3 regions of the Paenibacillus sepulcri genome follow, and region 3 is predicted to be linked to each of the others. Evidence: riboswitches for the same ligand, from Rfam matches in the RefSeq annotation. Region 3 holds a riboswitch; each other region holds the start of a gene.

Region 1 (3,279 bases), 6.0 Mb from region 3:
AGCCTCGACGGCCTGCTTCTGGATTTCAAAATCCGGGAACTTCCCTGTGCCGAGCAGCAGCCGGGAATGAAATTCATGCGCTCCAATCTTCAACATATCAGCCACCTCCTACAAAATGGACAATCTCAATACGGTCTCCGTCCGACAGACGGGTATCCTGGTGAGCGGACTTTTCCAGAATGCTCTGGTTCCACTCTACAATTACTACCTTCTCCTCCAAACCGAAATGACGGAGCAGGTCGTGCACGGATGCTAAAGTACCGGGCACTTCAACGTTCTCGCCATTAATGTGCAAATTCATCCTGGTTCATCGCTCCTTTCATGTCCATCTGCCGGTCCAATCGAAAAGCGTCGAGATAATCGGCCTCTGCCGCTTTACCCTCCGCCCAATCAGCGGCCAATTGCCCGGTAATGGGACTAAGCAGTATGCCATTGCGATAGTGGCCGGCCGCCACGTACAAGCCCCGCAGCTCCTTATGCTCCCCCAGGAAAGGCAATCCGTCCGCAGTCTGCGGCCGCAGTCCCGACCAGGCTTTTTCCCATTCCGCATGCACAATATCCGGAACCAGCAGCTTGGCGGCTTCGAGGAGTTTGCCAATCCCCCCCAGCGTGACTTTGCGGTCATAGGAATGCTCTCTCATCGTGGCTCCGACAATAAGCCGTCCGCCCTTCTTGGGAACGAGATAACAATCATCGCCGAAGATCGTCGCCTGCACCAGCGGAGCATGGGTAAGCACCGAGAAGCATTCTCCCTGAACAGGGAAAACAGGACTTGAAAGTCCAGCCTGCTCCATAAGCGGCCCGCTCCAGGTGCCGGAGGCAATGACGACGCGGCTGCCGTACAAGGTTGTGTCCCGAATGCGGACTCCGCATACAGAGCCCTGCTCCAGAACAAGCGATTGAACCTCCGCATATTCCCGTATATCCGCTCCCAGCGCCGCGGCCGCCTTGGCAAAAGCAAGGGAAAGCTCCGGGGCCAGCACATGCCCGTCCTCTTCAACAAGCATGGCGCCCAGAATATCCGGGGCAAGCGCCCGCTCGAGCTTGCGAACCTCACGACCGGTCAGCCAGCTTGCCTGTTGCCCCGCTTTGCGCTGAAATTCGATCGCATGCTGAAGCTCGTTCATCTGCGCGACGGTTGTGGCGATGCGCAGCAGCCCCTTGCGCTCCAGTCCGATATCAATTCCGCTGAGCTCTCGAAGCTGGGCGGCAAGTGAGGGGAAGAGCGCGCGGCTGCGGAGGGCCAGCTCGAATAAAGGCCCCGCTTCGTTGATTTCCGCCTGTGCGGCAAGCATGCCGGCAGCGGCATTGGAGGCCTGCCCGGCAAGCCGGTCACGCTCCAGCAGCACAACCTTCATGCCTCTTGCCGCCATATGGTAAGCGATCGAGCTTCCAATCACCCCTCCGCCCACAATGATCGCATCAAACATTTTCGTCATCTGATTCGTCTCCTCGTCTGTTCAAAGCTTCGGCATACTGCAAGGCGGCTCCCATAGGATCCGCCGCCTGCATAATGCCCGACAGCACCGCTACACCCGCTGCTCCTGCTGCCCGGACCTGCTGCACGCGCTCCGGATTAATTCCGCCAATGGCGATTACGGGTATATCTGCGCTCCGGACCATATGCGCCAGAGCACCGATCCCTCTCGGCTCCTGCCCCAGCTTGGAAGCCGTTGCGAATATATGACCATAAATCAGGAAATCCGCTCCCTGCTGCCCGGCCACGACAGACTCCTCTATTCCATGCACGGAGCAGCCCAGCCGAAGTCCGGGAAAAGCCATTCTGGCTTCCCGTACGCCCAGACTGCGGAAGGATAGCTGAGCGCCCTGCAGCCGGGCGGCCCATGCTACATCGATCCGGTCATTAATCATTATTTTCCCGGCCGGAACGCCTTCGGCCAGCAGAGCTTGCACCCCCTGCCACAGCTCGGAAGCATTCCTCGCCGGTTCCCGCAGATGAAAGGAAGTCACATACGGATGAATCTTCCCGGCAGTCTTCGCATAGGCTTCCAGATCCTGCCGGCCATCCGAAATTATATGTAATTCCAATGCCGTCAAACGTTCACCGCCCTCCCAGACTACGGTATGGATAAAAACACAAAAAAGACCGCCCTCCAGATAAGAAGGCGGCCCTGTTCAACTAGGCAATAGCATACTTATTCATATGCCGATAGACCAATCGTGAGACCACTTCCCTACGCTGGTATTACCCAGATCAGGTGCAAAGGGTTTGAATTCATCTTCAATCTCAGCCATTCGGCTCCCCTAGTGATACATCCTATGCAATTGGCTTTATACTATCACGAATGCTAGAAAAAGCAAATAAAAATCTGTTGGAAGGCTGCAAATATGCGGGTCCAACCTTATGCGGCCAGGAAGAAGCCGCATCTGAAAGGGCAAGCGTTAAGACATTATTTCCCTCTCAATACCCGCCGGCATACGGGCTTTTCGGCTCTGCTCCCTGATGGTCGAACTTCGCCATATAGGCCCCTCTCTTCTCGACTGTTTCTGCCGAGGAAGTCATCGCCTGCTTCAGATCCCCTTTATGCACGTCATTCACGATCCAGCGCTGTCCGAAACCGGCATGCACCACTTCGTCGGCCCAGTCGAAGTCCTGGAAGGTCGTCATGAGCGGATCCCGGGCAATGTCGCGGCAAAATTCCCATTCCTCGCGCTTGCCAGGCGGATATTTCATCGCCGCTTTCTCAATGGCAATCGTCAGATGCGTATAGGCCTCGTCCGGCTCGAACAGCTGCAGCGTCATGTCCAGCCAGCCCGTCCAGTTCGGCTTGTCGTAAATATCATAGCCCTTGACGCGCAGCGCCGCTTCGCCGAACCAGGAATGTCTGACCTCGTCCCAGGCATGCCTGGCGGTATCGAGGTAGAACTCCCATGGCTTGCCTTCGGATTGAAAGTGGACGCAGGCAACCGCTTCCGCCGGAGACATCTCGAAGAAGCGCGTAAACATCATCATTTCGAATCGGCCCGCCTCGGAGTCCTCGAACTGAAATTCCTTGAATTTGCTCACTGCGCTGCGGAACCGCTCGTCGCGCGTGCTGGAAGCAGGCAGCTCGAATAGCTGGGCGGCAACCGCAAGCTCGGGATCGGGCTCCTCCTTGGCGAGATCCCCGTCAATCCCTCCGGCTGCAGCCAGCAAATTACGAAGGTATTCGACCCAGCGGTCGGCATCGGCCACCATTTTCTCAGTGGCATCGGCCGTGAAATGCCGTACGGCCTCATTCCCCCACTCCAGCTGCTCCTCCCGGTCCATCAATTGAT
Region 2 (3,279 bases), 5.2 Mb from region 3:
CTCCGCAGGAACGGGGTTTATATGAAATTGGCATGGCTGTGAAGGACGAATATGGCGCATGGTCGGATTACACCGTCATATCCCTGGATATCTCCACAATACCGACACCCAATACGCCGCCGGTTCCCGGATTCACGACGAGCTATGTGAATACTTTCCGCAACGTTCCGGTTGTTATGGATTCTAGGGCCTATGATGCCGAGGATGGTGGACGGGAGAACCTGCCGCATGCGTACTACATTCGCAATATGACAACTGGCGATGGGGAATTATTGCAGAGCACGTCACGGACATTCTGGAGCAAGGTGTTCAACACACTCGGCACCTTCAATATCCGGCAGGTCGTGCAGGATTCGGCAGGAGCCGAGGCGCAGTACAACGGGCAGGTCACGATATACAACCAGATACCGCAAGCCCGGATTACAGTGCCTGAAAGCACGGATCAGAATAATCCGGCGAAGCTAACGGAATTCCGGCCGGCGTTTCAATGGAATTATGCGGATGCTGACGGAGATTTGCAAACCCGATACCAGCTTCAGATTTTCAAATATGGCGGAGAGCTGTATCGGGATACGGATATCAAGCCGGGCCGGGAACTCTCTTGGCGGCCAACTGTCGACCTGCCTGAGCATGTGTACATGTATGTCATAATCCGTGTGTATGACGGCTATGACTGGAGCAATTGGAGCGATCCGAAATACTTCTATATCGAAACGAACCGGCCGCCTGCAGCCGATTTTGACTGGACCCCCAAACCGGTGTATGAAGGGGATTCGATCCGGATCAGCCATACCATTGACGATCCCGACCTGGATACCTTACAGGTTATCTATATTGTCAAGGATCCGGAGGGAGGCTCACAAACCTTCAACTCCTTTCTTAATAGTCCCTATGGTCACACCGGGCCAGGTTTCAGAGGAGACAAGGCAGGGAAATATAAAGTCGAGCTTACGGTCCAGGACGGCCAAGCGCCGCCGGTTGTGGTGCGCAAGGACATACCGGTGCTGCCGCTTGACGTCAAGGGTCAGGTGATGCATACGGATTTGTGGGACCAGCGCCGCAGAGAATACAATATGAATCAAAACGGCGATGCAGACAGCCCGCGCGGTTATGAGGTCTTTTGGGCAGGTGAGAAGTTTGTGCTGCATGCCCAAACGACCGATACGGTTACAACTACCCAAGCGAATACTGTTGAGGTGACAATGAACGGCTTCACGACCCATCTGGATGCCGCGAACGCGCGGCGGACCAGCTGGAGCGGGAGTATGTGGGATGAAAGCTTCGAGAAGCTGGAGGATGGACCGCTGACGTTTACGTTCACCTCTACTTACAACAACGGGACCATGAAGACAGACTACGTAACCGTCACGGTTGCAGGCAATGTGCAGCAGACGGTTGGCATTCATCGAAGAAATTGAACATTATAAGTTGACTGCGTGTGCGTTCACGCGATATAGTCGTACTAGGAAATCCACTAGGGGCGCCCGCATGGGCTGAGATAAAGCGCTGATCGCTTTGGTCCCTTTGAACCTGATCTGGGTTATGCCAGCGTAGGAAAGTGGGCTTGTCTGTGCGATTATGGGCTGGATCTATGCAAATGTCTTTTCGCATAGACAGGATGCCTCACTTATTCGGACAATGAAGCATAGTCTTCATATGCCGGATGGAAATTGCCGCATTCAAACCGCTCCCATGCCGGAGCGGTTTTTTTAACCTTATAGAATTTATAAGCTTCACTCCTATAAATTTCTATACGGTCCAAGGGAAGAAATTTGCTCAGCCGCAAAGGACGGCAGAACGGATTCTTCCTGGTTCGCTCCAGCATGTAGTGTGTCAAGGAATGCTGTCGGTGAACGGGCTGAAGCCTGCTCATACCGGGAACTGATAGGACAGGGAACAGCCTGCCCTTGGCTCGTTCCAATTTTTCCGCACCGTCTATGCCGCTGTACCTTGCGAGCCTCCTAGGGGATTATCCAAATTACCTTGGGAGGTTTTTTGATATGACGATCATGGCTGGAGCATTGCCGGGCAGTCGCAAAGTGTATGTGCAAGGAAGCCGTTCGGATGTACGGGTGCCGATGAGGGAGATTGAACTGTCGCCGAGTATCAGTAGAAGCGGTGAGGTGCAGATGAACGAACCGGTTCGGGTATATGATTCCAGCGGTCCGTACACGGATTCCGCTTATCGGGCCGATGTGCGCAAGGGTCTGCCGGCTCTTCGCCGGTCATGGATTGAAGATCGGGGAGATGTGGAGCGCTATGAAGGGCGTGTGATTCAGCCGCTTGATAACGGTTTCCACTCGGAGAAAGCGGCAGGCAGCCAAGGAGCAGAACCGTACCCGGCTTTAAACCACACACCGCTAAGAGCTGTCCGCGGGCGCAATGTGACCCAATTATTTTATGCCCGCAGGGGAATCATTACGCCGGAGATGGCATTTATTGCTGTTCGTGAAGGGGTAGAGGCAGAGCTTGTGCGAAGCGAGGTAGCGGCAGGAAGAGCTATTATACCGGCGAATATCAATCATCCGGAGAGCGAACCGATGATTATCGGGCGCCGCTTCCACGTCAAGATCAATGCCAACATCGGTAATTCAGCCGTTGCCTCATCCATCGAGGAGGAAGTGGAGAAAATGACATGGGCCACCCGCTGGGGCGCCGATACGGTCATGGATCTCTCCACGGGCAGGAACATTCATACAACCCGCGAATGGGTCGTGCGAAACTCGCCGGTTCCGGTCGGCACAGTGCCTATCTATCAGGCGCTGGAAAAGGTGAACGGAAAGGCGGAGGATCTGAGCTGGGAGGTGTACCGCGATACTCTGATCGAGCAGGCCGAGCAAGGGGTAGATTATTTTACCATTCATGCGGGTCTGCTGCTGCGTTACATTCCGCTTACGGCCAAGCGGGTAACGGGGATTGTTTCGCGGGGCGGGTCGATTATGGCGGCATGGTGCCTGGCGCATCAACGCGAGAACTTTCTGTATACGCATTTTGAAGAAATTTGCGAAATTATGAAACAATATGATGTTTCATTCTCTCTCGGCGACGGGCTGCGTCCCGGCTCCATTGCAGATGCCAACGACGAGGCTCAATTCGGAGAGCTGGATACTCTTGGCGAGCTGGCTCAAGCTGCATGGAAACATGAAGTGCAGGTGATGATCGAAGGCCCCGGCCATGTTCCGATGCATCTGATCCAGGAGAATATGGAGCGTCAATTGAAGGTGTGCCGGGAGGCGCCATTCTATACACTGGGTCCGCTGACGACGGATATTGCTCCGG
Region 3 (3,279 bases):
CACTTTGATTTGTGAGATTACGGATGGGCAACCCATCACGGTCATCGCATCATTCATCTCCTGCACGATAGACAGCAGATGATTCAATTCCCCTTCCATCGTCGTTTCAAGCGGCGCTACACGGTAAGGCACGCCTGATGCTTTAATAATCTCGATGGCACGGTCCACATACGGGATGACGCTTTCCCCTCCAGGTGTATGCGGCAGTATTTGAATGCTTAATAAGGCGTTCGCCATGTCGTTTCCTTCCCCTTTCGCTATTTTGAGTTCCCTCCGGCCTTTATCGGTTATTCAGGCAAAAATTCGTTTGTGAAGGCTTTATCCGCCTCGAGTTTTTTATCCAGCAGCTTATGCTCAAACATCCAGTCGGCATAATTCGTCCATACTTCCGGTTTTTGCTCCCCCCAGCGGGCTGCATCATCCTGATAGCGCGGGCTGAGCCATTTCTGGCTGGCCCGGACCAGATCGGCGTTCAGATCCGGCTCCGCCTTGATCAGAATTTCCGCCGCATCCTCGGGATGATCGATCGCAAAGATATACCCTTCGGATGCTCCGGCTACGAATGCTTTTACAATGTCGCTGCGCTCGGCAATCATCTTCTCATTCGTTTCCAGCACAGGCGTATAATAGTCCAGCTTGTCGCTGTAATCGGTCAAGTAAATCATGTTGATTTTATCCCCGCGAAGCTCGGCCTCCACGCCGGTCCATGCATAATAAATCCAGGCAAAATCAATGTTTTTCTTCACAGCGGTGAAGAAATCAGCATCGCCGATGTTCACGATTTTCACTTTGCCCGCATCCGCCTTCTGCTCCTGCATCAATGAATCGATGACGGCCTCCTCGGCCGGAGAGCCCCAGCCGCCATAGGTTTTACCCTCAAAATCGGTCGGCGTCTTGATATTCTTGTCCGCAGGCGAAGCGAAGCCCGAGGTGTTGTGCTGGATGACAGCGGCTATGGAAACCAGCGGCACACCCTGAATCCGCGCTTGTGTAATCCCTTCCTGATAACCTACTCCGAAATCCGCCGCGCCCGTGGCCACCATCGTGTCGGCACCGGCTTCGCCGGGTTGGATGATTTCCACATCAAGTCCATGGTTTTTGAAAAAACCGTTGTCCCGGGCTACATACAGCCCTGTATGATTCGTATTCGGCGTCCAGTCCAGCACGACCTTCACCTTCGTTAAGGCAGCGGTCTGTCCGGCATCCGTGTTGCCGGACTCCTGGCTGGCTCCGTCCGCATCCGCACCGCTGCTGTTTGTACCCGCCGCGTTGTCTGCCTGCTCCGTATTATTCTCTTTGGCTCCGCAGCCCGCGAGCGTGAGCAGCAGGATAAGCACCGCTATTCCCCATTTTGCCATTGTGAACCGTTTGTTTACTGCCATGATCTGCGCTGCTCCTCCCCAATATCGTTCAAGATAAGCGACAACTTCTTCACATAACCCCGATTTGTCCATAAGAAAAAGCGCCCTCCCGATGGAAGACGCTTGTAAACGGCTTTGTAAAATCCGCCCCCCTGCTTTCACTTAAAACCATGAAAACGGGCTGGCTACAATGCAATTCCTACGCTGGCATTATCCAGATCAGGTCAAAGGGTCGGGATTGTAACGGTATCCCCTCTCAGCCGGCCTACTCCAGCTCCCCATGTCATATTCAGTTATGTCGCATCTCCTATTATAGCAAACAATGCGCAAAATGCCACCTGAATGTTGACATATAACAGGTTGCTTGATCCGTTAAATATACGGGGGCCTTGTGGTGATTTTACAATCGTTTGCCTATCAGTCTCATAAAATCCGCAAATAGAGGCCATTCTTGGCCTACTCCATTACGGAGAACTTGGAATAGCATGTATGATCTACGAGGAAAGGGGGAAATCAGCATGGGAACTTTTCTTGATCAACGCAGCTCGATGAATGCGAATGCTTCCGGCTCCATCAACGTTGCGCTTACCGCAGCTCCGGCATTGTTCGGAGTTATCGGTCTGCAAACCCGCAGCGTCGCGAACCCGATTGTGGATCTTACAGGAACAATCGGATTCAGCGCTCTAGTTGCAGGTACCACCGTTGCTGTCCAGGTTGTTCGCGGAACCTTGATTACAGACACCATTATTTATTCCGCCATCTTCACAGCTGGTATTGCAGGCGTTAATACACGCAGCTTTACCGCACAAGACCTTTTGGCTCCCGCCGCTGCACAAACGACTTACTCTGCTTTTATAAGCAGTGCCGTCGTTGGTTCATCACGGGTCGGCCCCGAAGTGTTCTGGGGACTTGCCTCTTCAACGGTCTAATTCTTCAAAGAAGCTATACGGCCTAGACCGTGTAGCTTCATTTTTTACCTATTTGCGCACTGGAAAGGGTGGATTGAATTGATTTCGGTCAGTTTATGCATGATCGTGCGTAATGAAGAGAAGGTGATCGCACGATGTCTCGATTCGGTTGCGGATTTGATGGACGAAATCATTATCGTCGATACCGGATCGTCGGACCATACGAAAGAAATCGTATCCAGGTATACGAATCATATATACGACTTCGAATGGATTCACGATTTTGCCGCAGCCCGCAATTTTTCCTTCAGCCATGCTGCCAAGGATTATATTTGCTGGCTCGATGCGGATGATGTTTTCCTGGAGAAGGACCGGCAGGCGTTCCTGAAATTGAAAAACGACCTGACTTCCGATTACGATACGGTCCTGATGGATTACGTCCTGTCCCGGGACTTTCAGGGAAATGCCCAGCTGTTCACACGCCGCAACCGGCTGGTTAAACGTGCGCGCAGTTTTCAATGGGTCAACCCTGTGCATGAAGTGCTCGTTGTCGACGGCAGGGCGCTGTCTTCCGGCATTGAAGTTACCCACGCGCCAATGCGCGAGCATAAAGACCCGCTTCGGAATATTTCGATACTGGAAGAAACGATCCGCAAAGAACAGGGGAACATGAGCGCCCGGGTCCATTTCTATTATTCTAATGAGCTCATGGATCACAAACGCTGGGATGAGGCGATTGACAGCTATGAATCCTTCTTAAGGAGAGAAGTCGATTATTTTGAAGACCACCACGCAGCCTGCGGACAGCTTGCGCATTGTTATCATGCAAAAGGCGATGCGAAGAAGGAACTGCAGAGCCTGCTCAAATCCTTCGAGTATGACCTCCCCCGCGCGGATATTTGCTGCAGAATTGCCTATTGGCACGAGGAGCACAGCGATTACGAGAAGGCCATATTTTGGTATGAGATGGCGCTCACACGGGAAATGCCCCCGAACCATTTCGGATTAAT

What was found. A riboswitch is a leader RNA that binds a small molecule or an ion and turns the genes downstream of it on or off. The one in region 3 is predicted to bind thiamine pyrophosphate.
Region 1: it holds a riboswitch for thiamine pyrophosphate, as region 3 does, so the genes downstream of both, ACFOLF_RS30730 (thiamine phosphate synthase) here and ACFOLF_RS05000 (ABC transporter substrate-binding protein) in region 3, are expected to answer to the same signal.
Region 2: it holds a riboswitch for thiamine pyrophosphate, as region 3 does, so the genes downstream of both, thiC (phosphomethylpyrimidine synthase ThiC) here and ACFOLF_RS05000 (ABC transporter substrate-binding protein) in region 3, are expected to answer to the same signal.

What each region holds. Positions count from the first base shown of each region.
Region 1 is NZ_JBHRUP010000001.1:7,073,150-7,076,428, reverse strand. Features, by position in the region: gene ACFOLF_RS30745 (thiazole synthase) at 1-96, opposite strand, end outside; gene thiS (sulfur carrier protein ThiS) at 98-301, opposite strand; gene thiO (glycine oxidase ThiO) at 285-1,439, opposite strand; gene ACFOLF_RS30730 (thiamine phosphate synthase) at 1,423-2,058, opposite strand; TPP riboswitch at 2,176-2,277, opposite strand; gene ACFOLF_RS30725 (hypothetical protein) at 2,423-3,279, opposite strand, start outside.
Region 2 is NZ_JBHRUP010000001.1:6,349,580-6,352,858, forward strand. Features, by position in the region: gene ACFOLF_RS27660 (hypothetical protein) at 1-1,418, shown strand, start outside; TPP riboswitch at 1,467-1,574, shown strand; gene thiC (phosphomethylpyrimidine synthase ThiC) at 2,001-3,279, shown strand, end outside.
Region 3 is NZ_JBHRUP010000001.1:1,109,488-1,112,766, forward strand. Features, by position in the region: gene ACFOLF_RS04995 (thiamine-binding protein) at 1-237, opposite strand, end outside; gene ACFOLF_RS05000 (ABC transporter substrate-binding protein) at 288-1,358, opposite strand; TPP riboswitch at 1,541-1,652, opposite strand; gene ACFOLF_RS05005 (hypothetical protein) at 1,880-2,290, shown strand; gene ACFOLF_RS05010 (glycosyltransferase) at 2,369-3,279, shown strand, end outside.